DNA from 3 places in the Oceanobacter sp. 3_MG-2023 genome. Region 2 is predicted to be linked to each of the others. Evidence: predicted binding sites of a transcription regulator. Region 2 holds the regulator's gene; each other region holds the start of a gene.
What was found. Region 2 encodes PhoB, which activates phosphate uptake and scavenging genes when phosphate is short. Its sites were predicted from a motif close to TGTCATANNNNTGTCANA; they were not measured.
Positions count from the first base shown of each region.

Region 1: Q8W32_RS02570 (spondin domain-containing protein) is a predicted target of PhoB. The motif match lies at 4,965-4,982, and genes of this name have one in related genera.
Region 3: Q8W32_RS03395 (phosphate ABC transporter substrate-binding/OmpA family protein) is a predicted target of PhoB. The motif match lies at 4,064-4,081, and genes of this name have one in related genera.

Region 1 covers NZ_JAUYVX010000002.1:141,089-150,662, forward strand. The annotation lists gene trmB (tRNA (guanosine(46)-N7)-methyltransferase TrmB) at 1-366, opposite strand, end outside; gene Q8W32_RS02550 (DUF423 domain-containing protein) at 383-775, opposite strand; gene Q8W32_RS02555 (cell wall metabolism sensor histidine kinase WalK) at 831-2,474, opposite strand; gene Q8W32_RS02560 (response regulator transcription factor) at 2,467-3,255, opposite strand; gene Q8W32_RS02565 (spondin domain-containing protein) at 3,371-4,135, opposite strand; gene Q8W32_RS02570 (spondin domain-containing protein) at 4,146-4,847, opposite strand; gene ubiD (4-hydroxy-3-polyprenylbenzoate decarboxylase) at 5,046-6,530, shown strand; gene Q8W32_RS02580 (2Fe-2S iron-sulfur cluster-binding protein) at 6,527-7,594, shown strand; gene Q8W32_RS02585 (mechanosensitive ion channel family protein) at 7,717-8,553, shown strand; gene Q8W32_RS02590 (ABC transporter substrate-binding protein) at 8,660-9,574, shown strand, end outside.
Region 2 covers NZ_JAUYVX010000016.1:13,942-23,515, reverse strand. The annotation lists gene Q8W32_RS14305 (hypothetical protein) at 9-965, opposite strand; gene Q8W32_RS14300 (DUF3392 family protein) at 1,211-1,531, shown strand; gene trmH (tRNA (guanosine(18)-2'-O)-methyltransferase TrmH) at 2,270-2,977, opposite strand; gene cysZ (sulfate transporter CysZ) at 3,052-3,771, shown strand; gene phoR (phosphate regulon sensor histidine kinase PhoR) at 3,773-5,083, opposite strand; gene phoB (phosphate regulon transcriptional regulator PhoB) at 5,090-5,788, opposite strand; gene ubiA (4-hydroxybenzoate octaprenyltransferase) at 5,896-6,792, opposite strand; gene Q8W32_RS14270 (chorismate lyase) at 6,795-7,379, opposite strand; gene Q8W32_RS14265 (rubredoxin) at 7,529-7,693, shown strand; gene Q8W32_RS14260 (FAD/NAD(P)-binding oxidoreductase) at 7,697-8,071, shown strand; gene Q8W32_RS14255 (HU family DNA-binding protein) at 8,232-8,504, shown strand; gene Q8W32_RS14250 (DUF1415 domain-containing protein) at 8,511-9,095, shown strand; gene Q8W32_RS14245 (aminoacyl-tRNA deacylase and HDOD domain-containing protein) at 9,133-9,574, opposite strand, start outside.
Region 3 covers NZ_JAUYVX010000003.1:1,359-10,932, reverse strand. The annotation lists gene Q8W32_RS03430 (SulP family inorganic anion transporter) at 1-156, opposite strand, end outside; gene Q8W32_RS03425 (helix-turn-helix transcriptional regulator) at 149-454, opposite strand; gene Q8W32_RS03420 (MBL fold metallo-hydrolase) at 577-1,434, shown strand; gene ylqF (ribosome biogenesis GTPase YlqF) at 1,547-2,515, opposite strand; gene Q8W32_RS03410 (hypothetical protein) at 2,685-2,876, shown strand; gene Q8W32_RS03405 (hypothetical protein) at 2,915-3,439, opposite strand; gene Q8W32_RS03400 (BolA family transcriptional regulator) at 3,540-3,851, shown strand; gene Q8W32_RS03395 (phosphate ABC transporter substrate-binding/OmpA family protein) at 4,128-5,492, shown strand; gene Q8W32_RS03390 (YecA family protein) at 5,592-6,167, opposite strand; gene Q8W32_RS03385 (M48 family metallopeptidase) at 6,207-6,911, shown strand; gene Q8W32_RS03380 (polysaccharide deacetylase family protein) at 6,886-7,920, opposite strand; gene Q8W32_RS03375 (DNA-J related domain-containing protein) at 8,241-8,849, opposite strand; gene Q8W32_RS03370 (PGPGW domain-containing protein) at 8,887-9,153, opposite strand; gene Q8W32_RS03365 (dicarboxylate/amino acid:cation symporter) at 9,264-9,574, opposite strand, start outside.

The sequences.
Region 1 (9,574 bases), on a different contig from region 2:
GGGCAAATGCACTTCAACACCGATAAAGTTCTTCTCTGGTGCCGCAGCGGCCATAGCCACCAGTGACTGACCCATGCCGTAGCCGATTTCCAGCACAGTGTGGGCATCACGGCCAAACACATCCGCCGGAACAATCGGGCCATCGGCCAGCTCCAGCCCCCACTCGGCCCACTTGCGCTCCAGTGCCAGCTCTTGCCCTTTGGTCAGGCGGCCAGCGCGGATCACAAAGCTTTTGATACCCCGGCGATAAACGGGTTTGTCGTCCGCCGTTGCTTGTTCCGCCGCGACTTCATCCTCTTCAGGCAAGGCAGTGGCGGCATCGGCCGGAAGATGGTCGTTCAGGTTGTTGGACTCGTGTTCTGTCACTCAGGAATGCCTAACGTTAATCAATGGAAGTAGAAGTCGTCATCGAACGGGCCGCGATAAACAACAAGCCCCAGCCAATCAGCCAGCTAACGCCGCCAATCGGGGTAATCATGCCCAGCATGCGCAAATCCAGCAGCACCATGGCGTACAGACTGCCGCAAAACAGCAGCAGTCCGGCCACCATAAACAGCGCCGCCCGCTTGAGCCAAACCTGCGGCTGGTGCAGTTGCCAACCCCCCAGGCCCAGCAACACCGCGGCGTGCAGCAGATGGTAGTCAACGGCGGTCTGATACACCGTCATCATTGGTGCCGACAGCAGGGGTTTCAGGCCATGGGCACCAAAAGCACCGAGCGCTACGCCCAGGAATCCGGCAATAGCGGCCAGCATCAGGGTGGTTCGTGCCTGCATGGTTCGGCTCCGTCGGAAAAACAATGGCGCATTATAGAGGAGGCATGGCGTTACGTCACAGGGTAGCTTCCCGGGCTGGCAATGAGTTGGCCAGTTCAAAACGGAAGCAGGTGCCCGTTCCTGGTACCGATTCCACATCGATACGGCTTTGATGCAATTCCAGAATGCGTTTGACGATCGCCAGCCCGAGGCCACTGCCTTGTCGCTTGGCCTGCCCTGTGGGGGTTGAGGTCATGGTTTGCGAGCGGCTGGCCTGATAATAACGCTCAAAAATATGTGGAATATCGTGCTGCTGGATGCCGATACCGGTATCGCGGATTTCAATCCGGGTGGCACCCTCAAGCGCCTGGACCTGCAACACCACCGAGCCGCCGGATGACGTGTGGCGCAAGGCATTGTCGATCAGGTTTTGCAGTACCCGTTGTATCATGGCGATATCCGCCACCACATAACTGTCGTGCTGCTGGCCTTGCAAATCCAGTTCGACGCCTTGCTGTTGCGCTTTCAGGCGAAATTCCTGCAAACAGTCATGGGCCAGCTCCAGCAAGGAAAACGGTTCGCTATTGGGCTCGGCGTTGTCGGCCTGTAACAGCGACAGTTCAAACAGCTCGTTAATCAGTTGCGACAACCGCTGACTCTGCTGGCTGGCAATGTCCAGGTAGCCTCGCAACTCCGCTTGCTGCGGGCCGTCGTGCAACCTGAGCAAGGCCGTTTCGATATACCCCTGAATACTGGCCAGCGGGGTGCGTAAATCGTGGGACACATTGGCAATCAGTTCCCGCCGGTTGCTGTCGAGTGCCTGCACCCGGCTGAACTGCTGTTGAATATGTGCCGCCATCTGCTGGAAAGCGAGAGTCAACTGGCCAATTTCATCCGACGGCTGCGGTGTTTTTTGCAGCAATGGCTGCATCACCGACATATCCGGGTAGAGCAGGTTGTAACGCAAGACAGCTTGCCGCAAGCGGGTCAGCCGCCGGGTCAGCACAAAAAAGATCCACAACCCCACCAGCACGGCGGTGACAATACTGCCGACCATCAGCCAGCTGCCCAGCGTAAAGGTGTAGCTGGAAAAAACCGACTCATGCAACTGCCGGTAATGCTGGCCCCCAATAACGGCGTAAACATAACCGAGTGGTCTGGCTCCGCTGGCGTCAGCATCGCCGCTGCTGGCGGTCAGTATGGAGGCTGGAGATGCCGGAATAGCGGCCACGGAGAAGATGTTGCGCTGCTGCGGATTACTGGGATCATCGCCCAGCACAGGGTAACGGGCGTTCGGTTGCAGATACTGTTGAATCGGAGCCAGCGCCACGCGCTGCAAATGCACCTGGTCAGGCGGCAGACGATGACCAAGAATCTGGCCGTTGGCGTCCAGCAAGTAGATTTCCAGGGCAGGGTTCAGCACCATGGCATGCCGGGCCAACTGGTCGAGAGCTTGCTCGTCCACCACGCCGGCTGCATCCAGCAGCGGCTGTTGTCGCGTCACATAACCAGCGACCGGCTGGTTCAGCTGTTGCAACACATTCAGACTGTGGTTCTGGCTCATATAGCCCGACAGTCCCAGCAGCAAGGTGCCCAGCATCACCAGAATCAGCAGCAACGCCAATGCCAGCCGGGTAAACAGACGGCCCCCGAGTGCCATCACCCGGCTGGAGGGTTTCGGGTTCAGCGGATGGCGGTACGTATGATCCGGCTTATCCAAGGCGATACCCCACCCCCCAAACAGTCACAATAATGCGGGGCCGGGTCGGGTCATCTTCGATTTTGGCACGCAGACGATTGATGTGAGTGTTGACCGTGTGTTCGTAGCCTTCTTGCCCTTGCCCCCAGATGCGGTTTAACAAATGGGCGCGGGAGAAGGCATCTTCCGGATGCTGCATAAAATAGCTGAGCAGGTCGAATTCCTTGCCCGTCAGGTCGAGCACCTTGCCCGCCTTGCTGATGCGATGCTGGCGCAGGTTCAGCACCAGACGGTGCGACTGGCTGACCAGTTCATCCACTGGCGCGGTCGGCTCCCGACCGGCCCGCTCGGTTTGTACCCGGCGCAAGATGGCTTTGATGCGGGCCATCAGCTCAATCACACTGAAGGGTTTTAGCAAGTAGTCGTCGGCTCCCATTTCCAGCCCCAGCACCCGGTCCATTTCACTGGAACGGCTGGTCAGCATCAGCACAGGTACGGTGTGACCCCGACCGCGCAGGTCACGACAGATTTCCAGGCCGTCTTTTCCCGGCAAATGTAAATCCAGCACAATCAGGCTCCAGTCCTGTTGGCAGGCCAGTTCAAACCCGGCTTGACCATCGTGAGTTACCTGCACATGGTGGTACTGCTGGCGTAAATGCAAGGCCAGTAAATTGGCAATATCGGGCTCATCCTCAATCACCAGAATACGATGGGCCAGCGCCGCAGAGGCCGAGACCAGGCCACGTTCAGTGGCTCCGGCGGGCGTCGTCGGGTCAGTGGCGGAAGTGAGTGGCGCAGGCATGGCGGGTCTCCGGGCGGTGGCTGTTTTCCTTGTTTCCTTGGTCGCGCGCAGCCTCGGGTTCTTACAAAACCCGTCGGCGGCGGCCCGGACATGCGTCACACCGAGGTATCCGGATTCACTCTGTCCGGGTCACGGTGATCAAGGCCACAGGGTTATCCCAACGATGGACGTGCGTCAGTGCCGAGCTGGCCAGGCCATCGTCCTGCGTGACCACACCGGCATGCAGCGTCACCTGGTCTTGCCGATCATCTCGACTGGCATTAAACCCTTCGCCACCGGCAGCCGGGCCAGGAATGGTCGTCGACGATTCGGTATTGGCTTCGGTGCCAGCGTCGTAGCTGTTGGCCGTTACCTGAAGCGATGACCCCACTGCCAGCTGCGTCACGTCCAGCGCAGAGGCAGCAATCACCCCATCGTTGGTATTCACCAGCATGCTGGTAATACTCAGCAAGATGCTCTCATCCATGGCGCCCATGCTGTCTACACTTATGCCATCCAGCGTTATGGTCAGCGTTGCCGTACCGCCCGGCACAACGACCCCCTCGCCGCTCTGGCTGCTGTACACCGCCGGGTTGCTGTTGGCAGCGGCCAGCAAGGCGCTGTTATCGCCGCCTTCGGCCAATTGCTCCAGCTCAATACTGGCGGCCGTGCCGGTCACCAAGGTGTGATAACCGGCCCCATGTGCCACCACCGCCAGTGGCGACAGGGGTTGCCCGGCCGTGGCATTGGTCACGGTGACGGCAAAGGTTTTGTTGCTGGTTTGTTCAGCGTCGCTCGCGCTGTTACTGCTGTTGTTATCGTCATCAGCCAAACAACCGCTCAAGAGCACCGCGCTGGCCAAGACCGGCACCAGGCCGGCATGCTTGCGTATCAGAATCATCTTAATCACCTCACTTGACCGTCAAGGTCACACGGGCCACCGGGTTCAACCAGCGGTGTACTGTTGAATCGATATCACTGACACCACCACCGAGATCGCTGTCGCCCAGCACATTGCGGTGAATATGAACAAATTCTTCCGCTACTGCGGCAATGCCTGTTGCCGACATGCCAATGCTGGCATCCAGAGGTTCAGGAACCGGGAATCCGGCTTCGCCCGGTGCTCCGCTGCCCCGCATTTCATCATTGGCTTCGGTACCGGCGTCATAGCCGTTGAGGTCGTAGTAATAGGTCCCCGCCAGTGTTGGAATCTCAAGGCTGTTGAGAGCAACAAAGCCGTCGTTAGTGGGCAGCATCATGGCCACAATCGACAGTTGGGTATTCATACCGGTGTCGATATCTGTGCTGGCTGACTGTCCTGCCAGCAACAACCCGGCGGCTGGATTGTCGACGATGACACCACCGGCACCGGTTACATCCGCCGACAAGCCGCTGATATCACCACCTTCAGCCATTTTTTGCAGGTTGGCACTGGCCGCTTCACCCGGCATAAACAGCGCCGTATCGGCATCGTGACCAGCTACCAGCAACGGCGTAAAGGCAATTCCACGCGTCAGGTTGGTGATTTCTACGGTCAGGTCGGCTGCCATTGCCGGGGTCGCCAGAGTGCTTATGGCGGCGGCCAGCAGCGTTGTACGTAAATTCATCATCATGCTCTCCATCATTGGGTTAGGGTTCGCAGCCTGCCAACAGCCTGCTGAACAACCCGTTCAGAATGATGCCTGGAGCCGGTTGCAGTCCTCCCGGAAGTGTTACGGAGTCGTCCGGGTTATCACAGAAGTATCACAGCCTATTGGCTCATTAACCCGCCCCGTTGCTATCATGCCTCTTCCTGAAAGTGAGGCAGCCGCGTGAAATACAACGACCTTCGTGACTTTATTGACCAACTCGAAAAGCAGGGTGAGCTCAAGCGCATCCGCTACCCCGTCGATCCCCATCTGGAAATGACCGAAATCGCCGACCGGGTATTACGGGCAGAAGGCCCGGCACTGCTGTTTGAAAACCCCAAAGGTTACGAAATGCCAGTGCTGGCCAATCTGTTTGGTACCCCCAAGCGGGTCGCCATGGGTATGGGCGAGAACTCAGTTGCAGCACTGCGGGAGGTCGGCAAGCTGCTGGCTTTTCTGAAGGAGCCGGAGCCACCCAAGGGCATGAAGGACGCCTGGGAAAAGCTGCCGATCTTCAAGAAAGTATTAACCATGGGCCCAAGCGTGATTAAAAAGGCCCCCTGTCAGCAGGTGGTCATCGAAGGTGAAGACGTGGATCTGGGCAAGATTCCGGTGATGCATTGCTGGCCCGGAGACGCCGCACCGCTGATTACCTGGCCCCTGGTGATCACCAAAGGCCCACACAAGGAACGCCATAATCTTGGCATTTATCGCCAGCAGGTTATCGGCAAGAACAGGGTCATTATGCGCTGGCTCAGTCATCGAGGCGGGGCGCTGGATTTTCTGGAATGGCAAAAAGCCCATCCCGGCGAGCCGTTTCCCGTCACTGTCGCACTGGGGGCCGACCCGGCCACGATTCTGGGTGCAGTCACTCCGGTGCCCGATACCCTGAGTGAATACGCATTTGCCGGACTGCTGCGCGACAGCAAAACCGAGCTGGTGAAGAGTATTGGGAATGAGCTATTGGTGCCCGCCAGTGCCGAGATTGTGCTGGAAGGCGTGATCCATGCTGGTGACATGGCCCCGGAAGGGCCGTACGGTGACCACACCGGTTACTACAACGAGGTGGATCAGTTCCCGGTCTTCACCGTCGAGCGTATTACCCACCGCCGCGATCCGATTTATCACAGCACCTACACCGGTCGGCCACCGGATGAACCCGCCATTCTGGGTGTTGCCCTGAACGAGGTGTTTGTGCCGATTCTGCAAAAGCAGTTTCCGGAAATCGTTGATTTCTATTTGCCTCCGGAAGGCTGCTCCTACCGTATGGCCATTGTCAGCATGAAAAAGCAGTACCCGGGTCACGCCAAGCGCGTAATGATGGGGGTATGGTCGTTTTTGCGGCAATTCATGTACACCAAGTTTGTCATCGTGGTGGATGACGACGTCAATACCCGCGACTGGCAAGACGTGATCTGGGCGATTACCACCCGTATGGACCCGGCACGGGATACCACCCTGATCGAGAACACGCCTATCGATTACCTCGACTTTGCTTCGCCGGTCTCTGGTCTGGGGTCCAAAATGGGAATGGACGCCACCAACAAGTGGCCCGGTGAAACCACCCGGGAATGGGGTACACCGATCGTCAAAGACCCAGAGGTGGTTGCCCATATTGATGAAATCTGGTCGGAACTCGGTCTTGACCCCATGGACGACAGCCAGTGAACAGTGTGCAACCCGTCACCACGGTAACGGTTACCTTTTTACCGAATCAGGTGACCATGCCTTGCCGCACTGATCAGACCCTGATGGATGCGGCTCATGAACATGGCATCAAGATGAAAACCGCCTGCAAAAACGGCGTCTGTGAAGTCTGTGCTGGTCGTTGGCTGGCCGGCTCTCTAAAATTCAATAATCTCATTGGCCAGCAAATACTTGATCAAAGCAATCGGGTATTATGTTGTATAGCGATGCCCCAAACGGATACCCAGATTGTTATGGCTAATATTCAGCACCCGGATTGCAAAGACCAGGTTAACCTGGCCATGCAAGTCCAAGCCGTCACCCCCTTGACGGAGGAAGTATATGTCGTTGAGCTGCTGGCTCCGGCAGGCAAGGCACTGGATTTCTGGCCTGGCCAGTATCTACTGTTACATATCACCGGCACCGACGGCAGCGAACGGAAAATCCCCTACTCTATTGCCAGCGCCCCGGGCAGCCTCACCGGCTCCGAGCCACGGGCCTTGCAGCTGCATATTGCCAACACCAGCGACACCGCCGCACAGGTGATCAAACAGCTGCAAACCCAGCCAACGATTTCAGCCACCTTGCCGATGGGTGACTGCTTTATCTCCCCCACCCAGCTGCGGGCCTGTGCTGGCAAACCGATCCTGCTGCTTGCGGCGGGCACCGGTTTTGCCCAGATCAAGGCACTGGCAGAAGGCATTCTGGCGCTGGCCCCGGCACAAGAAACCCACCTGTATTGGTCCAACCGCAGCGCTGACGGCTTCTATATGGCCGATTTACCCCAACAATGGGCACATGATCATCCCAATCTGCATTTCCATCCTATACTGGAAGAACAGGCCGATGGCTGGCACGGACGGGCTGGCTGGATCTATCAGGTGATACAGCACGACTTCAAAGACCTCTCCGGGGTCCATGTCTTTGCTTGCGGTTCCCCTAATATGGTCTACGGTACTCTAGAGCAATTGGAACCGCTGGGTCTTGGCGAGACCAATCTGCACTCCGATGTACTGGCTTATGCGCCACGGCCTCCCAAAGCCTGACCGACAAGACAGCCACATCAGCCGAGAATACACGCCGTTCTATTATTGACCGGCAATCACCGACCAGCGATGGCAAACCAGGCGAGGCTTTCCAGGCATCGCCAATCTATTGAGGAATATTTGTGGACTGGCTAAATCAATTCGGAAGTTCATTATCTACGGAAAACATCTGGGCAGAATATCTGCTGCCATGGGGTACCCAGATTGTTCTGGCGTTACTGATATTTTTTGCCGGCCGCATGGTCGCCAATCTGGTGCTGAAAGCCATCACCGGCATGATGGTCAAGGCCCGGGTTGAACCGATCCTGACAGATTTTGTAAGCACGGTACTGCGGGCACTGCTGATGGTGCTGGTGGTGGTGATCTCGCTGTCGCAGCTGGGTCTGGATACGACCTCACTGATCACCTTGCTGGGTGCAGCCGGCCTGGCAGTTGGTCTGGCCCTGAAGGATTCACTGTCGCATTTTGCTGCGGGTGTCATGCTGATTGTTTTCCGCCCGTTCAAGCTGGGGGATTACGTTGAAGTCGGTGGTGTCGCCGGTTCCGTCAACAAGATCACCATTTTCAGTACTCGTCTGAAAACTCCGGACAACCGGGTAGTCACCGTGCCCAACGCCAATGTTTTTGGTAACACCATGGTGAACTATTCGGAAGAACCAACCCGCCGTCTGGATATGGTCGTGGGTATTTCCTACGGCAGCGACCTGCTGCTGGCCAAAAAGATCATGACCGAGATGCTGGGTAATGACGAGCGTATCCTGAAAGACCCGGCCTTCACCGTAGCGGTGTCCGAGCTGGCCGATTCTTCCGTTAATTTTGTTGTACGCCCATGGGTAAAAGCAGCCGATTACTGGGTGGTTAAATGGGAACTGACGGAAGCCATCAAATTACGTTTTGATGCCGAAGGAATTGAAATTCCGTTCCCGCAAATGGACGTTCATCTCAACAAAGTCGATTAAGCAAGTTTCCCGCCTCTACACCCGCTCGATTATGCGACCAATGGCGTAACGCCTTGGTCGCTGAAAAGACTCAAGATGTAATAACAATAATAAGAAGGTTATCGCCATGTATCGTTGCTTTGTGCTCACCGCACTTGCGTTGTCTGCGCTCACCGCTCAGGCCGCCGACTCCATCAAACTGGGGTTGAACTACCCCTCGACTGGCCCCTATAAAGAACAGGGAATCGCCCAGGCCCGTGGTGCCTTGCTGGCCGTTGAGGAAATCAACGCCGCAGGTGGTGTGTTGGGCCGTCCACTGGAACTGATCACGGCCAATACCGCATCCAAACCGGATAAAGCCGTCGAAAACGTCAAGCGGCTGTCGTCCCAAGGGGTCTCGATGCTGTTTGGTGGCTCTTCCAGTGCCGTGGCCATTGCCGCCGGTAAAGAGGCTGCCCGTCAGGGTCTGATCTATTTTGGCACCCTGACCTACGCCAACGAAACCACAGACGAGGAAGGCCATCGTTATATGTTTCGTGAAACCTACAACGCCTGGATGGCCGCCAAAGCACTGGCGTTTTATCTGAACCAGAGTCTGGCCGGTAAAAAAGTGTTTTATCTGACCGCCGACTACAGCTGGGGCCATTCCACCGAAGGCTCCCTGCGCACCTTCACCAATACCCAGGATAAAAACAAATACCCCGGCGTTCTGGTACCTTTTCCACGCCCGAAGCAGGCAGATATTGAAAGTGCTCTGGAAGCAGCAGAACGCGCCAATGCGGATGTGCTGATGCTGGTTCAGTTTGGTGACGATATGGCCAGCACGTTGAAGGCAGCCTATCGCATGGGCCTGAAAGACAAGATGACCATTGTGGTGCCCAACCTGACGCTGGGTATGGCCATCTCCGCCGGTGCTGGCATTCTGGAAGACGTTATTGGTGCCGTGCCCTGGACCTGGCAAGTGCCTTATCTGTACGGCTTTGAAAAGGGCCAGCAATTTGTTGAGCGCTTTGCCGATCGCTTCCAGAAATACCCTTCCAGC
Region 2 (9,574 bases):
TTTTAAATTTACTCGTTTGGTTTTGTGTTGTCATTCAGCTGCTCTATAAGCGCAATATGTTGATCAATGAAGAGAGAAATATTTGAGGTTCGACTAGTATTGTTGAGGAAAACACATTGAATCGAGTCTTCGTCAACATGACTATTATCATGATTATGTTTTGCTATTTTTAGCATCTCTCCCAAACATTCAATCTTTCCTACTTTCAAAAAGGTGGCGTCCAAGCCGAGAGAGTAATAAGAAGATATTAATTCTTTTAATGCGGTATTTCTGTCGCACAGAGTTTGGTAGATCACCTCAAATAATTTTGTTAACACCTCAAGTGCAGTAGTCGATATAGCGATAGGGTGTTGTTCTTTCTGCCAGCGTGCGAGTAATTTCCCAAGCACTATAGCCGAAACTTTGCTGTATTTATTGTTCGTATAAATAAAAATGTCTCCCTTGATTTCCTTGTCAAAAATCCAGTTCACTTGTTCAGAAAAAGTCTTCTCGGCAGTCAGCAGTCGGTCAATACGGTTAACTGCAATGTTGAGCTTTAGATTATCAACATTTGTTCGTGCAAGTTGTTCTTGAGCCTCACGTGACCCCTCATGCTCTTTTCTAGTTAGTTCGAATTCAGCTCTTTGTACTTCCAGTGCATGCTGCGACTGATCGAGCGCGGTTTGCATTTTATGTAATGAGTCTTCAGCCTGTTCGATAACTCTTTGGTTCTGGCGGAGTGTGCTAACAAGCATATAAAGGCCAGCCAAACCAATCATCGGGTTTACAAGTCCTCCAACGAAGTCCCCAAAGGTTCCCCAGTCACCTGGCTCTGTAGAGGGAACATATTTGAGATACCCAAAGAAATATCCCAGATAACCAATAATTACTATGGCGGTGACAATCAACATTCCCCAGAATATTCGTTCTGGCGTCAGCTTCGATCTGGGAATGTCAGTTTCAGAATGTCTGGGTTTATTCGTCATGAGTCTTCCCTGTTCCAATCTTCGAAATAAGGAGTATACCGATGGTAGATCTAATAAGTGCGCGATTTTCGGGCAGGGCAATTCGTAAGAAAATTTTAATTTCGCGGGTGTGAAAATTTGACAGAGGCCGACGGATTCAGGCCATGAAGCCTCATAGTAACTCATAGTACATACCATCCGTGATTTATGTAGGTTGTCGGGTGTGAGATCCATCGGGGTGGCGAAAGAGTGGGAGTGAGTGGTTGATGACGTTATTGGTGTCGGTATCCGGTTGGCTGCGGCCTTACAATGATGAAATCGCGCTGGCGATTATTGCCACGCTGCTGGTGGTCTTTGGTGACCGGATCAATCGGCTGGTGCGCAAGCTGGTCAGGCCGTATTGGGTGGGATTTCGGGTGCTGGCCTTTGTTGCTCTGTGTACCTTTGGCTATGGCACGTTGACGGTCTGGTTGGTGCCTGTTCTGGCGGGAGTACTGATAAGTCTGGCTGCGCCGGTTTATGTGGCGTCGATTGTTGGCAGCTTTGTGGTGTTGGGAATTCTGGCAGAGGGCTACCACAAGAAGTAGTCGTCCTGGCGGCTGTCAGGCTGTGGGACGTCTATCTGGGGTGGAGAAGGGGGTTGGGTAAATTGGACGGCAGGTACATCCTGTACAAGCCGCCACAGCACCCTGGAACAATCCTGGTTCCGTATACATCATCCTTGCCACAATCCGTCGTGTTGGTCATCCCTGTGCTGTCCGTTGCTTACTGTCCATTTGCCTTCCTGGCAAGCCTCCTGGCCATCTTCCCTGGGCAATCCATTTGCCGTGCCGTCCTGGCAGGTCATCCACTGATGAATATCCTTGTACCTCATCCTGAGGCATGTCCTGACATTCCATTGTGTTGCTCGTCTGAGCCGTCCTGCTCCCTTATAACCCTTCCCTGGCGTGTTCCTGCGGTACGTCATGTACCGTGTCCCTTTCCTTTGCCGTCCTGGCTGCACTCCTGTGCCTTTCCTGTTACCGCTTCATCCTGAAGTGGTTGCCATCCTGGCAATCTTCCGTTGATCTCCTGTCCGTGTGGTCACACTTTACCAAAAAAGCTGGTGGTCAGGATGGAGGCAGGACGGCGGTATGCTTGCAACAGAAATGAAATGAAAAATAAACTTCATACAAAACAACAGGTTGTGTTTTATGTAGCATGAAAGTGAACAGAAACGGGTAGTCCAGACTACGTATTTCCCACAGGCTTGTGAGATATCTCGCACAAGCCTGTGGGCGAATGTCTCTGGCAGAGGCATTGGGTATCAAAAGCGCGGGAGAGTATTAGCGGGCAATACCCTGGCTACGAGCGTTCACTTGTCGGGAAAATGCTTGCGGGTCGGCGATTTCACCGTCTTCGCGCAGTGCCGGATAGGGCAGGTCATGTTTTTGGCAGAGCTTGGCTGCGGAGGGCTGGCACCACTCAAACAGCAAGGTATTGAAGCGGTCGTCATCCAGATGGCGCTGCTCGAACAGGCCTGCCTGCTGGCGTTGACGTGCGGCCTCGCAGAGAATAATCGCGGCAGCCACGGAGACGTTGAAAGAATGCACCATGCCGAGCATGGGGATGATCAGGTGTTCGTCCGCCAGTTCGGAGGCGATGTCGCTGACGCCTTCTTTTTCGGTGCCCATCAGGATGGCGGTGGGTTGAGTGAAGTCATATTCCCGAAAGTCGATCGCTCTGTCTGTCAGATGAGCTGCGCAGACCTTGATACCGCGTTGCTGGTGCGTGCGGATGGCGGTTTCGATGTCGGCATGGGTGCTAACGCTGACCCAGCTCTCTGAGCCAGCTGCAGCGGCGCTGGTGACGGTATTAAGGCGGAAAGTGTCGGTTGGCCATACGCAGTGGATGTCTTGCACGCCAAAGGCGTCACAGGAGCGGGCAATGGCGGCCAGATTGTGCGATTTGTAAACTTCATCGGTAATGACCGACAGGTCTGGCTGGCGTCGGTTGAGGGTGTTGATCACACAACTCAGGCGTTCTGGCGTCATGTTCGGTTACGTCTCTCTGGCTCAAAACGGAGCGGCATTGTATAAAACCTTCCGGTTTTATGCACGGAACAGGTATGAAAGACAATTTATTGATAGGAGCCGGCTATTTGTGGCGTGGCTTTACACTACTGAATGAACCGGGAATACGCCGTTATGTCTGGTTGCCCATTCTGATTAATCTGCTGGTGTTGTCGTTTGGAACCTATTGGCTGATTGATGCAGTCAGCCAGTGGGATGGCTTTGATTCCAGCTGGATCAGTTGGCTGGCCTGGCTGGTGGTGCCTCTGTTGCTGTTACTGTCGACCTTGATCTCGGGGTATTTTTTCAGTGCGGTGTTGTTGCTGTTGGCGAGTCCGTTTTATGGCTTGCTGGCGGGCAAGATCGAGCAGCGTCTGGGGCATGAGGTCGAGGACGAATCCATTGCCGCGTTGATCCCGCGTACGGTGATACGGGAGCTGGTCAAGATGGGTTATTACCTACCGCGTTATCTGTTGCTGCTGTTGTTGTCGTTTGTGCCGGGCGTCAACTTGCTGATGCCCTTCGTCTGGTTCTGGTTTGGCAGCTGGGTGATGGCGTTGCAATACAGTGATTATACTCTGGATAACCAGCAGCAGAATTTCCGCGCCAGCCGAGAGCAGGTGGCTACCCAGCGCTGGACGGCCTGGGGATTTGGTGGGGCGGTGTCGGTGCTGATGGCGGTACCATTACTGAACTGTCTGGTGCCCCCGGCGGCGGTGATCGGGGCTACGCTGTGGCAATTGCAACGGCAGGCCGATCAGTCACGGGCCGGTTGATCTATTGGTTGGCCTCATCACGGTTGTCAGATAAGCAGGCTGCGGGGAAAACACAGGTGAATGTGCTGCCCTTGCCTTCGATGCTGCTGATTTTCAGCTCGCCGTCATGGTGCAGCAAGACGTGTTTGACAATAGCCAGCCCCAGTCCGGTACCGCCAGTGGCGATGCTGCGGCTGGGGTCGGCGCGATAGAAGCGCTCGGTCAGGCGGGGGATGTGATGCTGGGCAATACCGATGCCGTTATCCGAGACGCTGAAATGCCCTTTGCCGCCTTCGGTATACCAGCGCAGTGTGACGTCACCCCCTTCCGGGGTGTATTTGACGGCGTTGAATACCAGGTTGGAAAATGCACTGCGCAGCTCATTATAAAAGCCCATCATTTTTTGATCCTGATCGATGGTCAGGGTAATGGTGTGCTTGCTGCTGCTGAGTGATGCGGCATCGCGACGGATGGCTTCCAGCAGCGGCTGCAGCTCGATAGGCTGAGGCTGTTCCGTCTTGCCGGTTTCCAGCCGTGACAGCATCAGCAAATCCTTGAGCAGGTTTTCCATACGATGACTTTGTTCGCTCATTTGCTGCAGCATGCGGCCCCAGCGTGGTGGCAGCATCTCGGAAGCGGCTTGCATGGTTTCGACGTAACCGGCAATCACGGTCAGCGGTGTACGTAATTCATGGCTGACGTTGGCAACAAAATCCTTGCGCATTTCTTCCAGTTGTTTCAAACGGGTGATGTCATGAATCAGGATCAGGCGATCCTTGCGGCCAAACAGGGTGATATTGAACTGCAGGTAAATGCGCGGATTGATGGGCGATCTAATCGTGAGCGGTTCCTGATAATCGGCCTTGTCGAAGTAGGCCTTGAATTCTGGCGTGCGGATCAGGTTGGTGATGGGTTGGCCAATGTCTACCGGGTTGCGTAACCCCAGGTAGTTTTGTGCGGCCTGGTTCCAGAATTCCAGCGCGCCGCTGGCATCCACCATCAAGACAGAATCTTGCAGGGCCGCGGTTGAGTCCTGGATACGATTGATAATGGCCTGCAGGCGCTGCTGGTGTTTGATATTGCTTTGCTGCAAGCGCTGGTTCTCGGTAAAAATCGCTCCCCAGATGCCCAGTGTTCGTGGTAATACGGTGGTTTGTCCCTGATCCAGCCAGCGGTGCAGGCGGTACAGTTGCAGCCATTGCCAGGTGATATAGGCCCCCATCATCAAACACAATGCTTCCAGCGGCCGGTCAAAAAAGACGTAACCACAACCAACGGCCAGAATCAGCAAGTAGACAAGGCGGCGCAATTCTCTGCGCCAGACGGGGGACATCAAAATTCAGGAGGCTTTGGTCGAAAAGCGGTAGCCGGTGCCACGCACGGTTTGGATCAGTTGTTCGTGAGACTCACCGAGTGCTTTGCGCAGACGACGAATATGCACGTCAACGGTGCGCTCTTCAACGTACACATTACCACCCCAGACTTGATCGAGCAGCTGGGCTCGGGAGTAGGCCCGTTCCTGGTGGGTCATGAAAAACTGCAACAAACGATACTCCGTAGGGCCGATGTCAATCGGGTCGCCATGAGCGGTAACGCGATGGCAGACCGGGTCCAGCATCAGGCCGCTGACTTCAATGGGCTCTTCGATGCCTTGTGGGGTGGAACGGCGCAAGACGGCTTTCAGTCGTGCGACCAGTTCTCGAGGGGAAAACGGTTTGGTGATGTAGTCATCTGCCCCCGCTTCCAGCCCTTGTACTTTGTTATCTTCTTCGCCCTTGGCCGTCAGCATGATGATTGGCAACTCAGCGGTGCGGTCTTCACGCTTGAGGCGCCGGGCAAATTCGACGCCACTGGTGCCTGGCAGCATCCAGTCGAGTAAAATCATATCAGGCTTTCGATCGATAATCTGCGCATGTGCTTCCTGTACATTGGCAGCCTCAAGGCATTCATACCCGGCCATTTCCAGGGCCACGGCGATCATTTCCCGGATAGGGGCTTCATCGTCCACAATAAGAACGGTCTTGCCAGCTTTGGTCATAAGGCTCGTCACGCAAATGTCACAATAGGAATAATGCGGAGGTATTACACTGACCTAGTGTTACAAGCATGTGACACTGTTGGCATTGGCGTCAAGCCTGACACCAATTACGCGCTGGACAGGGCGTAGTGTGACAGGAGTCCGGCCCAGATCAGCGTGCCATACCAATGGGCTGCCAGAAACACTTTCATGCAGGCTTCCCGGCGGCGACTGCGGATAGACCATAATTGCCAGACCAGATACCCTCCGGCGACGCACCAGGCCAGATAAAACGGCCAGCTTGCTTCCAGCTGATTGCCCGTCAGTAACAGACAAAAATGCGCCATTCCGTAGAGAATGGCGATCATGGTGACATCCAGGTCACCAAACAGGATCGCCGTGCTTTTGACACCAATCAGCAGATCATCGTCGCGGTCGACCATGGCGTAAATTGTGTCGTAACCGACCGTCCAGCAAACATTGGCAATAAACAATAACCAGCAGACAGCGGTCAGCTCATTGGCCTGTGCGGCAAAGGCCATTGGAATCGCCCAGGAAAATGCAGCGCCGAGAAACACCTGTGGCAAATGGGTATGGCGTTTCATAAAGGGATAAAGTGCTGCCAGAGCGACCCCGCCGAGGGATAACCAGATGGTCAGGGCATTGGTCAACAGCACCAGCGCCAGACTGATCAGGCACAGCACAATAAAGCCGGATAATGCTTCGCGGTCAGAGATACGTCCTTGAGTCAGGGGACGGTCCTGGGTGCGTTTGACATGGCGGTCGATATGACGGTCGGCGTAGTCGTTAATAACACAACCGGCCGACCGCATAAGAAATACGCCCAGAGTAAAGATCACCAGATTGGCAATGGAGGGAATGCCCTCGGCGGCAATCCACAGCGCCCACAAGGTCGGCCAGAGCAGCAGATAAGAGCCAATCGGCCGGTTCAGGCGTGTCAGCTGCACCCACTGATACCAGTTGGGCCAGAGTTTGTTGAGTGAGGCGGACAGAGGTGATTGCATAATCAACGCCTTGTGTCGTCTGACAAAGGAAAGGAGGCGGATACCAGCAAGGACGAGAAGGCTTCCGTTACCAGCAGTGGTGCACCATGAATTGTAAATACCGAACGCCTGGCCCAGCCAAACGGGTTGGGCTGGTTGACTGTTGACGCCCTTGTGCGGCTGAATTTCAGCGGTTGGCGGCGCAAACTGGGCTGGCGGAACAGATAGCTGCCAAGCGAGCGGTTACCAAGATGGCGAATCTGTTGTCCTACCCGTGCAAGGCTGGTCAATGGAATGGCAGTGCGGGCTCGCACCAGTTCCGTTTGTCCCAGGCACAAGGAAACCTCGCGTACCCAAACGGGTTGGCGTCCGTGCAGCTTCAGGTCTGCCTGTTCGGTTGGTAAAGCCGGGCCGCAATATTGTCGGATAACCTTGACCGAAAATGTGCTTGGGTCCAGTGCCTGCAAACGCTTGGTCAGTGACCCGGCGTCATTGAGCCAGTGACGCCACTCGCGGGGAATGCTCGCCAGTGTTACACAAAAGCGCCCGCTCCAGCGTGGTGTTGTGGCCAGAAGTTGCGCATGGTATCTGGGTATAGTGCTTTTCATGGCGGCGCAGCATGCGTCAAATCGCATTTAGTGGCAAGAGGATTGCTCTGTCCATTGATTTTATGCGGGTTGGACAGTAGCTTAGGCGGCCGAAGTATCGAGTCGGCTGATGCAACATCGGCTCCAGCCGTTATTATGACAGGTGTGACATGAAAAAATGGCAGTGCGTGGTGTGCGGCTGGATCTACGATGAAGCCGAAGGCGCACCAGAAGAAGGTATCCCGGCAGGAACCCCTTGGGAGGACGTGCCAGCAGACTTTACCTGCCCGGATTGCGGTGTCGGTAAAGATGATTTTGAAATGATAGAGATTTGACCATTGATTCCGACCTGCTGTCCCCCAACGGTAACCCCTGCTGATGCCCGCTGGGCATTGATTGTTGTTGCCGAAGCGAGCACCGCCGCTGGCTACCAACGGGTGCACGACTACTGTCAACGCCATGGACCCGCGTCGGTGCTCTTGATTTGTGCCAATGATGGCCAGCAAGAACAGTCCAGCGCAGCGGATATGGCGGAGCGTCTGGGAATTGTGGTGCTGAACAACACCCCGGTGACCAGGATCGACCATTCTGGCCGTTGCCTTGAGACGCCGCTGGGGCGATTTGACTTCGAAACACTGATTGTCGCGCCTGCTCATCTGGCGGATAACGTTGATACCGAGCAAGCCTTGTGTGACCACAAGCACCAGCCATAACGGTATTCGTTAGCAGCCGCTGCCGTATACAAAGTACTAATATGAATAGTGCTGTCGGTAGCCACTGCGCTGACGGTAACAGATAACCGATATTCCTGAGCCTGCGAAGCAGGCCGTACAACCAGGCGTTATGCCTAACTTATCGAGAGGATTCATCTCCATGCGTAAACCAGAACTGGCGGCCGCCATTGCTGAAAAAACAGACCTGAGCAAAGAAAAAGCAACAGAAATCATCACCGTTGTCACCGATCGTATTGCCCAGGCACTTTCCGAAGGCGAGAACGTCAGCCTGATTGGCTTTGGTACCTTTGAAGTGCGTCAGCGTGCTGAACGTCAGGGCAAAAACCCGCAAACAGGGGAAGCCATCACCATTGCGGCAGCCAAGGTACCCGCTTTCAAACCCGGTAAAGCCCTGAAAGATTCGGTGCAGTAAGCCGATATGATGGATGCCGCAACGCTGACCCGGCACTGGGTGGAAACATTGGTTGTCGGCGAGGGGTTATGCCCTTTTGCTGCGCCAGTGATGCCAGCACTGCGGATCGATATTTGTGAGCATCCTGACCTTGATCAGGCCACGGCCGAGTTTATGGATTTACTCACCGAAGTGGCCAGGGCAGACAGCGAGACATTGCCAACGGCATTGTTTGTTGTGCCTGGGCTGGTCAAGGAATTTGATGAGTACTGGAACTGGAGTCTGATTTGCGAACAGTTACTGGTACAAATGGGTTACGAAGGCTTGCTACAGTTAGCGACCTTTCACCCTAACTATTGTTTTGATGGTGAGCCGCTGGATGATCCGGGCAACTTCACCAACCGTTCTCCCTTCCCCATGCTGCACATTATCCGCGAGGCGCATATAGAGCAGGCGCTGGCCTCGGTTCCCTTTCCTGAACGTATTCCCGAACGCAACCAGAAGCACCTGCGACGCCTGGGTATTGCCGGTGTGCTGGCGTTGATGCCAGAGCTGGCAAACACGGAAGTATTGTCTGATCAGCCGTCAGCGCAGGGCTGGCGGCCGAAATAACCACCGGGATTTGCTTGGCAAATCCGATTGCCGCCGATCAGGCTGACAGTACGGAAGACTGGCCCATTGATTCCCTGGCTCGCTGGATCACCGTTTCCGTGGCGTCGCGTACCGTCTCTTTGTCAAGACCCAGAGCCTGGAGGATTTTGGTATCCAGTGCTTCTTTCGGGCCATCGCCGTAACCATGAGCGCGTAAACTACGAGTGGTGATATTCAGCAGTCGGGCGTAATGGGCGTGGGCGCCGTTGTAGCGTGAATTATGTTGCTGCCGCAGGGCTGTGACGACCTCATCCGGGAGATGCCACTGATCGATCAGGCAGGCGGCAATCTGTTCACGTGTCAGAGCCAGTACATGACGTTCGATGCAAGAACGGTTGATATGTGGATTGGCTTCAATATAGCGATTGATCAGCGCCAGTTGATGTGGAAAGACATGAGCCAGCAATAAAAAACCGAAGTTGTGCAGTAACCCGGCCAGA
Region 3 (9,574 bases), on a different contig from region 2:
GGGCAGCAGCGCAGCGTACAAACCCGCCTGAGGCGGCAATCCCGCCAGAAAGGCATAGGCGATGCCCTGGGGAATCAGTAAAATCGCAACGACCAGACCCGCTGTCAGATCCGCCGAGAACCACTCGCGTTGGTAGTGGCGCAGAGTACTAAACATGGTTTGTATTCTCTCCGTAGAGCTCGTTTAACAAACGAATAACGCGAACCACCTTGTGATCAGCAAGGCAATAAAAAACGCACTGGGCTTCGCGGCGGCTGACCACCAGATGCTCTCCCCGGAGCCAGGCAAGATGCTGCGACAGGGCCGATTGACTGAGTGGCAGCTGACGCCCGAGGTCGGCCACGGAAATTTCCCCCTGTCTGAGTAAACAGAGAATGGCCAGCCGATGTTCATTGGCGAGCGCCTTGAGCAGACGGACGGCGGGTTGGCGTTGAGTGTCGAAAGAAGAAGGCATAACCGCAATCTCATCAGGCTGCTGGAAGTCACCTGATACAGTGTATATTAAATATTGCTAAATAAGAATATTCTAATATAGTTGGGTTGTTTTGAAATGATCAAGATAAGGCGGAGGTTGCCATGCAAATCCAGAGTTTCTACCATCAGGATACATCTACTTATACCCATTGGTTGGAAGACACCGAGCAGCAGCTATCGCTGATTGTCGATCCGGTGATGGATTTTGATCAGAAATCCGGCCGAACCGGTACCGGTTTTATCGATGCGGTGCTGGACCGTCTGGCAGAGAAAAACAGCCGCCTGGTATATGTGCTGGAAACCCATGCCCATGCTGATCATTTGTCGGCGGCAGATTATCTGCGCCGCCAGACAGGGGCCAGTATTGTGATTGGACAGCCTATCAAGCAGGTGCAGGGAACGTTCAGCAAGATATTCAATGAGCCTGCGACGTTTGTTGCGGATGGGCACCAGTTTGACGTGCTGGTTGCTGATGGCGACACCCTGACACTGGGTGATCACCAGATCCGGGTGTTGGCAACTCCGGGGCATACTCCCGCCTGCGTCAGTTATGTGGTGGATGAGCAGGTGGCTTTTATCGGCGATACGCTGTTTGCACCGGATACCGGCACGGCGCGCTGTGACTTTCCGGGAGGGGATAGCGATACCCTTTATCACTCGATCCAGCGACTGTTTGCCCTGGGCGATGGGGTGCGCTTGTATTTGTGCCATGATTATCCCCCGGATGGACGGCCAGCGATGAGTTCGGCAACGGTCGCCGAGCAGCGCCAGCACAATATTCATATTCGGGATGGTATCAGTCAGGCAGCATTTGTGGCCTTGCGCACCGCGAGAGATGCGGGGTTGGCGATGCCACGGCTGATTTTGCCATCGTTGCAGATTAATATTCGCGCCGGGGCACTGCCCGATGCAGAAGATAACGGTGTGTCCTATCTCAAACTGCCGTTGAACCTCTTTTAGCCCCTTGGCTCAGTCGGGCGGGGAGCCGATCAATCACGGCGCCGGGCGCGGCTGTATCGGTTTGGTTGGCTTGGTATTGATCAAGTCGCCAGCCCCTTTCCTTTGTGACGGCTTACGACTCCGCGTCATCGTCTGGATGGGATGTCGGACGGGGCCGACGCTGGCGCTGCTCTTGCTGCAAGCGTTGTGCTTCTTCTTGCCGTTCCTGTTCTTCGCGTTGGCGAGCTTCGATTGCGGCTTGTTCGATGGCGACCATCTCCGGTGTTTCGAGAGAAATACGCCCCAATTTACCGGAACGTAATTCGTGTAGTACCAGCTCTGCTGCCTTGTGCAAATCAATCACGCCACCCGGACGTAAACAACCACGCTTGCGACCAATGTGTTCCAGTGCCTCGGCTGCTGACGCGGGTTTTTCCTTGAGCTTGTAGCGTTGCATCAGCAGGTCAGGGTATTGCAGCAATAAAAATCCCAGCGTGTGGTTGGCAATATCCTGATATTCGATGGCAGTATCCTTGACGGCACCACTGGCAGCCAGGCGATAACCACTGTTTTCATTTTCAAACTTGGGCCAGAGAATCCCCGGCGTATCAGAGAGCACCATGCCGTTTTTCAAATCAATCAACTGATTGGACTTGGTCACTGCCGGCTCATTGCCGGTACGGGCAATATAGCGTCCTGCGAGGCCATTGATCAGAGTGGATTTACCGACGTTGGGGATACCCATCACCATCAGGCGCATGGCCTGGTTACGTCCGGAACGCACACGGCCCATTTTTTGACACAAGGCCAACAGCCGCTTGAGTTGCGACTTGTCTTCGGCAACCAATGGCAATGCCTGGGTGTTTTCCTGTTGGCTGAAATAGTCGACCCAGGCCCGGGTGATATCAGGATCGGCCAGGTCCTGCTTGTTCAGCAGCTTGATAACGGGCTTGTTGCGACACAGCTCGTCCACCATGGGATTGGTGCTGGAGAACGGCAAACGTGCATCCATGACCTCGATCACCAGATCGATATCCGGCATGGCTTCACTGATCTTCTTGCGGGCTTTGTTCATATGCCCTGGGAACCATTGGACTGCCATTGTGTGTAATCCGGTTGACCTGAATAAATTAGGGCGGCACATTGTATCGATCGGCCCGGTGAGAGCAACCGCCCGAGAGCAATTGGGCGTTATTTGAATGTCATATTTGCTCGATAACCTGACTGTGGTCGAAAAATTCCTGTGGAATTGGTCAAGTTGGAGACAATGTATGGATGTCTTGCAAGAAGATTTCGCTCGAAGTGCCAAACGTCAGGGCCGTCAGGCCTCGGCAACGGTTTCTGGTCGTCGTCGCGCCGGTTTCCTGGTTGGCAATAAGTTTGTTTTTTCAGATCAGGCCGAGGTGCTGTGGATGGAAGCAGGCCCCGGAGAATTTCGTGAATTGCGTCTCTGGCGCAAATAGAGTGATAGCGCGGCGCTGAAAGCGCCGCCCTGGAATCGCTAGGCTTCTGCAAACACTGATGTTGCTTCTGCTTCATCGGAGGGGTTCGTACCCTCTGCAGAAAGCGTATCGACTGGCTGTTGTGCCAGAACTTGCTCGGCATTGGCTAATAATTCTTGCTGCTTTTCTTGCTCGCGGGCACGTTTACGCTCCAGTTTGACGAAGTGTTTCTCATGCGTGGTCCATTGCCCCTGACGGATATCCACGTCGGTTACGCCGTTTTCTTCGGCAATTTCTTCTGCCAGCTGGCGCGTGGCCTCATCGGCATCGCGGGCCAGTAACTTGCGTTCACCAGCGTCAAGATGGCTGAACAGGTCGATCAGCGCCGTCGACATGATGTCGCGGCTGATTTCATCGCGGCTTTTGTTGAAGCGACGGGCAATCATATTCAGCATGGCAAGATCGGCTGGCTCGATCTTGACGCTGATTTCAGCTTGGGTTTTTTCTTGCAAACGGCGCTCTTGTTCTTCCTGATAATATCTGTCGATCAGGTTCTGGGTGTTGTTACTATCGTTTTCGTGCATGCAGTGCTCCGGGTCACTCGGGAGAGAGGGCTGGGCTTGAGTTATGCCTCGGGGCGGCGGATTATACGCAGACATTACCGAGCGAGTAACCGGAGTTTTTATGAAGCCTGAAGAGTATCCAGAAGAGTATATCGTTGAGCAGATGGCATCACTGTCGCCATCTCATCTCGAATTGATGAACGAAAGCCATATGCACGCAGGCCCGGCGGCGACGTCCCACTACAAACTGGTGATGGTATCCGACGCTTTTGAGGGCAAGCGCCCGGTGGCCCGGCATCAGCTGGTGTATGGCCTGGTGGCTGATATTTTGCAAAATCCGGTACATGCTCTGGCGCTGCATTTGTATTCGCCACAGGAATGGCAGGCACAGACGGCTGTACCTGAGTCGCCACAATGTGCCGGGCAACACTGATCATGACCTGATGATGATTGATGCATCATCAGGTCTGCTGGATCGCGTCTGCTGGTCCGGGTGGCTGGCCCGGAGCAACAGCGACATAATCCTGATTCCATAGGACAAGCCGCAAATCACCAACAGCTGTACCCCAAAAGACCCCACCAGATCGGGAAGTGCGCAATTTCCTGCCGATATCATCATGCAATGATCTGTCAGGTTGGCAACTTTGTAACTAAAGTGTCACTTAATATTCATAGACTCGCGCCGAACTCTCGACCAGAAATCAGAATTATGACTACGATTCGTGTTTGTTTGACTCTGCTTGCCATTCTGGGTTTTTCAAGCGCCAATGCCGGGATTTTATCTCCTTTCACTGGCCTGCCAAAAAATGGTGAAGTACGTCTGTTTGGTATCCAGGGCTCCAATACCATTGGTGATGAACTTGGACCTAATCTGGCTAAAAAATACCTGGAAGAAAAAGGGGCGACAGACGTTCAAATTCGTAATACCCGGTTTAATAATGAAAAAGTGGTCAGTGGTTTTTTGCCTGATCTTGGTACCCGTTTGACGATAGACGTCGCCGCACATGGTTCCGGTACCGGCTTCAAGGGGATTGCGAGTGGTTCATCAGAAATTGCCGCCTCATCCCGTCCGATCAAGGCCAAGGAAGCCAGCCTGTTAAAACACATCGCTGATATGAGCAGGCCATCGGCAGAACATATCATCGGCATTGATGGTTTGGCGATTGTGGTGCACCCATCCAATCCGGTCAGTGAACTCAGTGTTGATGAAATCTCCGAGATTTTCTCCGGAGGCTATACCGACTGGTCGCAGGTGGGCGGCCGTCCTGGCGCCATTCATGTGTATGCCCGTGATGAAAACTCGGGTACCTGGGACAGTTTTAAATCCATGGTGCTGGGTAATACGCCGTTGATTGCATCGGCCAAGCGTTTTGAATCCAATGCGGTATTGTCTGATGAGGTCTCTGCGGATGATAACGGAATCGGTTTTGTCGGTTTGTCATCGGTCCGTGCTGCCAAATTGCTGGCCGTATCGGATGGCAGCGCCAAGGCACTGAAACCCAACAAGCTGACCGTTGCCACTGAAGATTATGCCCTGTCCCGGCGTTTGTTCATGTACACGGATGATGTGCCGGAAAATCCGTATGTCGTTGAGTTTATGAGCTTTGTTCAGCTCAATGAAGCACAGCAGGTGGTCGCGGATTCTGGTTTTATTTCACAGGAACTGAAAGAAGTCGTGCCGGAGTTCTATAGTGAGTTACCGTCTGATTTTCGTGAAATAACCAATGACGCCAAGCGTTTGACGATTAATTTCCGTTTTCGGGCCGGGAGCGCATCGCTGGACAATAAAGCGCTGAAGGATATTGAGCGGCTGGTTAATTATCTGCAGCAGAAAGGCCGCAACGATGCCGAAGTGATGCTGATCGGCTTTGGTGACAAGAAACGCACCGAGAAACGCTCCAAGCTGTTGTCCAAACTGAGGGCCATGGCGGTACGTCGTGAACTGGTGCGTAACGGCATTTATCCTGAACTCTCGGTTGGGTATGGTGAGTATTTACCGGTTGCTTCTGTGAATCGGGCAGAAGGGAAAATGAAAAATCGCCGGGTTGAGGTGTGGCTCAGGGATAATACCTGAGCCGGACTGCTGCCAAGCGACAAAGAAAAACCCGAAGCCTGCAAAGGCTTCGGGTTTTTTGTGTTCTGGCAGGCTCAGGTGCATAACGCTGCCTGTGGTTCAGCCCTGGCTATGGAAAAACAGATACAGGTCGATGACGGCTGCTGGAATACCGCCACAGACCTGGTCGGACAGCTCGATGTCATCATCGATGTCGGCCATTTCTTCTTCGTCTGCGAACAGGCCAGAAGCGTACATGATCGGGAACAGGCTCTCGGCGACGTTTTCTTCATCGCGCTGGTACCAGTCCTCTTCGTGCAGCATGACACCGGTCATAAAACCAATCGCCCAACCTTCGATGGGTGGCTCGTCTTCTTCATCCGACAGAGTCAACTCACAAGGTACAGGGAAATCCTGGCCGGAATCGAGCCAGCCCTGGATTTCCGCAGTCATTTTGCCAAGCAGCTCGGTGACGGTGGCTTTTTCAGCGCTGCTGAAGCCCAGTTTTTCGTCAAAGGCACAGTCCCAGACTCGCTGGATATCGAACTCAATCGGCCCTGCCAAAAACGAGGTAATCAGGCCGTGGACGGCGAAAAAATCGAAACTGTCCTGGCGTTCTGCTTCGTCTTCCAGCAATACCCCGAGAGTTTCCAGTTCGTTCTCGGTCATGGCTGGGATATTATTTAGATCATTCATTTGGGTGCTCCTGAAGTCGGAGCCAATGCTAGCAGGCTTATGAAAGGCTACAAACAACAATTGCTTGTTCCGCTGGATGGAGAGGATGTTGTACTCCATATTCAGGCGATGAAACGCAAAAGTTTACGACTGGTGCTGAACCCGGCCGGTGAAATCGACCTGCGTATTCCGTTGGGTGCCAGTAAAGCCCAGGTAAACCGTTTTCTCGACGGTCATCAAGCCTGGCTGATTCAGCGTCGTCGAGAGTGGAAAGAAAACCAGAGTCGCAATGAAGGTGTGCTGAAGTACCTGGGGCGCACCCTGACGCTGGTGGAGACTGATGTGGCCATCCCGCAAGTGTGTGATGACCAGCTGCTTGTGCCTGCCATGCCCGCAGGGCAGCGGCAGGCGCTGATGGATGACTGGCTCAAGCAGCAGGCGCGTAGCACCTTCAGTGATCTGCTGGATTGCTGGTGGCCCCGGTTTCAGCAGTATGGGGTTGAGAGGCCGGTGCTACGGGTGAAAAAAATGCGGACCCGCTGGGGCAGCTTGTCTCGCAAGGGGTATATCAATCTGAATATGGCGCTGATTCATATGCCCGAACCGCTGATTGAACTGGTGGTGGTACATGAGCTTTGCCATATCCGGCATTTTGATCATGGCCCCGGTTTTCGGCGTCTGATGGCATTTCATCTGGCGGATTGTCGCCTGCGTGAGCAAACATTGGATCAGTACCACCTCAACGGTTTTCTACGTTCGTATTGATCCATAATTGCGAATACCAGTAAAAATAGCTGGGTTTGCTGAGGCTGGGGGCGGTGCAGTTGTAGCGGCTGCGGCCCTGGGTAATGGGTTGGGTGGCTTGGGTTGTCAGGGTGATGGTGGTGCCAGTGACATCGACCTGGTGATCAATCTGGCCTTCACCGCTGGCAAAACAGCGCAAATGGTCAGGATCAAGATCCTGGGAGTGCAGGGTTAGCCGCAGCTCTGGCGGGTTATCGCTCCCCAGTGCCGGGTCGACCAGAGAGTTGCTGGCAACGGGTAATGCCAGGGTCTGGAGTTTGTTATTGAGCGTATCAGGGTCGGCATAGGCACCCGCGACCGGGTAGCGTGGAATCGCTTGCCAGAATGATTGGCTGGATACAGCCCCGGAATGTTGCCCAAATGCCAGGTAATCGTGATCTTGGAGCCACTCCGCGATTGCCAGTGAATACTCACCATAAGGGTAGGCCAGCAAGCGGTTGGATTGCCCCATTTCCTGCTTGATTCGTTGTTCGGCGTTATCGACTTGCTGGGTCAGCCATGCATCCAGCGTCAGGTTATCCGGGCGCTGAATCAGATAAGGGTGGTCCTGGGTGTGATTGGCAATGGTCGCCCCTTGCTGTTGCATCTCGCGCAACTGTTGCCAGGGCATGATCCCCTCGTGTTCTGCATCGATCGTTCCCGGGTTCACAAAAACAGTGAAAGGCCAGCGACGTTGGGCCAGTAACGGGAAGGCGTTGTGATAAATAGATTCGTAGGCATCATCAAAGGTAATGGCAACGGCGTTGTCCGGCAGAGTGCCACCTTGGCGCAAGGTCTGAATGGCGCTTGGCAAATCGACAATGGTTTTGTTCAGTGACGCCAACAATAGCAAATGCCGTTTGAAATCCGCCGGGCTGATACTGGTGGCAGCCGGTGTGCTGGTGGAAACGTGATGGTATTGCAAGATAACCAGCTCTGCCCGGGTTGCCATCGTTATCAACAGGCCGGCAAGTAGTACGAGATACTTCATGGAACGCCCTTGTTCTGTGAAAGCGGGGTATGGAATTGTGGGGACATCGATTTAATCCTGCACGGCTCTGCGCGAGTGTTGCCGTTGTTCAGGGCAAGGCGACGAATGCAGCGAAATGACGAGTCCTTTTCAAATTCGTCCCCCTTGTGACTACGGCATTCGAGTGACGTTCCTTGGCATCCTGATGTGTTGGTGACTGCCGATATTGTTTCTTCTGTGCCAGACCTTCTGGCGGTTGCGCCGTCGCTAGTGACCCCTTGCCGAAGATAGCCTGTTCTGGCCAACAAGACGGATATTGGTTGCGGTTCTAGAAGAAAGTGTCAAACCGTCAGCCGTTGATACGCCGCCAGCAGCGCCTGGAAATGACTGACATCACCACCCCGGTCCGGATGGTGGCGCATGGCGAGACGGCGATATTGCCGACGGATATCCGATTCGTTGGCACCTTCCTGTAACTCCAGCAAGCGCAGGTCGCTGCGGCGCTGATCAGGTGTCAGGGTTTGCTGCCAGATGCCCCGCAAGAGCTTGTCGACGGTATCGCGATCGGTACTGAGGTGGGTGAGATCAAGATAATAGCGGGCCAGCGGATCGGCTTCACAGACGTGCTGGTTATCGCTGGCCTGCTCAGTATCCCAAGGCTGTAATTGCACGCCAAGTGGTTCGATATTCAGCCAGCCAGCCTGTTGTGCCAGCCATTCCAGGCGTAAACGATACAAGCAATGCATCACCAGAAAGTGGCAACGAAACAGAGTCAGGGAATCGGCCAGGGCATCCGGCTGGAAAACGCCGGGCACTGGCTGTTTGAGCCAGTGGATCAGTTGGTATTCGGTGTGACACTGGCCATCCTGCAATTGACTGGAAAGCAGTGCTTGCAGGGTATCGAGGCTTTCATCCGGAGGATTGATTTGGTCGCGTTTGAGATTCAGCATGGCGGCAGAATATCACAGCTGATAACGGCCTGCTGTGTCAGTGAGGCCCTGGATCGGTGTCTTCAATCAGCTTGCGGGCAAAGCCGGGCAACTTGCTTTTGATGGCATTCAGTCGGCCAGAAAATTCCCGATAACGATGGCGTTGTTGGCGTAGCCATTCCCGCACGCGTGGCACAGTGCTGACGAGTAATGACAGGCCGATAACGATCATGACGAGGCCAAAAGGGAGGGGAAGAGGCGTCACAATGATACCGGCGATGATAAAAAAAATGCCGAGCAGAATTTTGGCACTGCGTTTAACCATAGCAAAGTCAGCCAGTGGTGATCATAACTTACCAAGGTGTCATGCCGATGTTGCTTCATCATGACGGTGACGATAACTAATTGAGCAGAGATACCGGTTTTTCCGACAGCTTAACCTGCGTTATCACTCCGGTTTTTTAGCGCCTGATCCACCACAATACTGGCAACAATATCCCCCTCAACATTCACGGCGGTGCGGACAGTATCGAGAATACGATCGATGGGGAGCAATATGGCAATGGCTTCGGCTGGCAGCCCCACAGATTGCAACACCATGACCATGGTAACCATGCCGGCACTGGGAATGCCTGGCGCGCCCATGGAAGCAATCATGGCCGTCAGCATCACAATGATCTGCTGGCCGACTGACAGGTCGATGCCGATCAGATAGGCGATAAACAGTGCTGCAGCGGCCTCATACA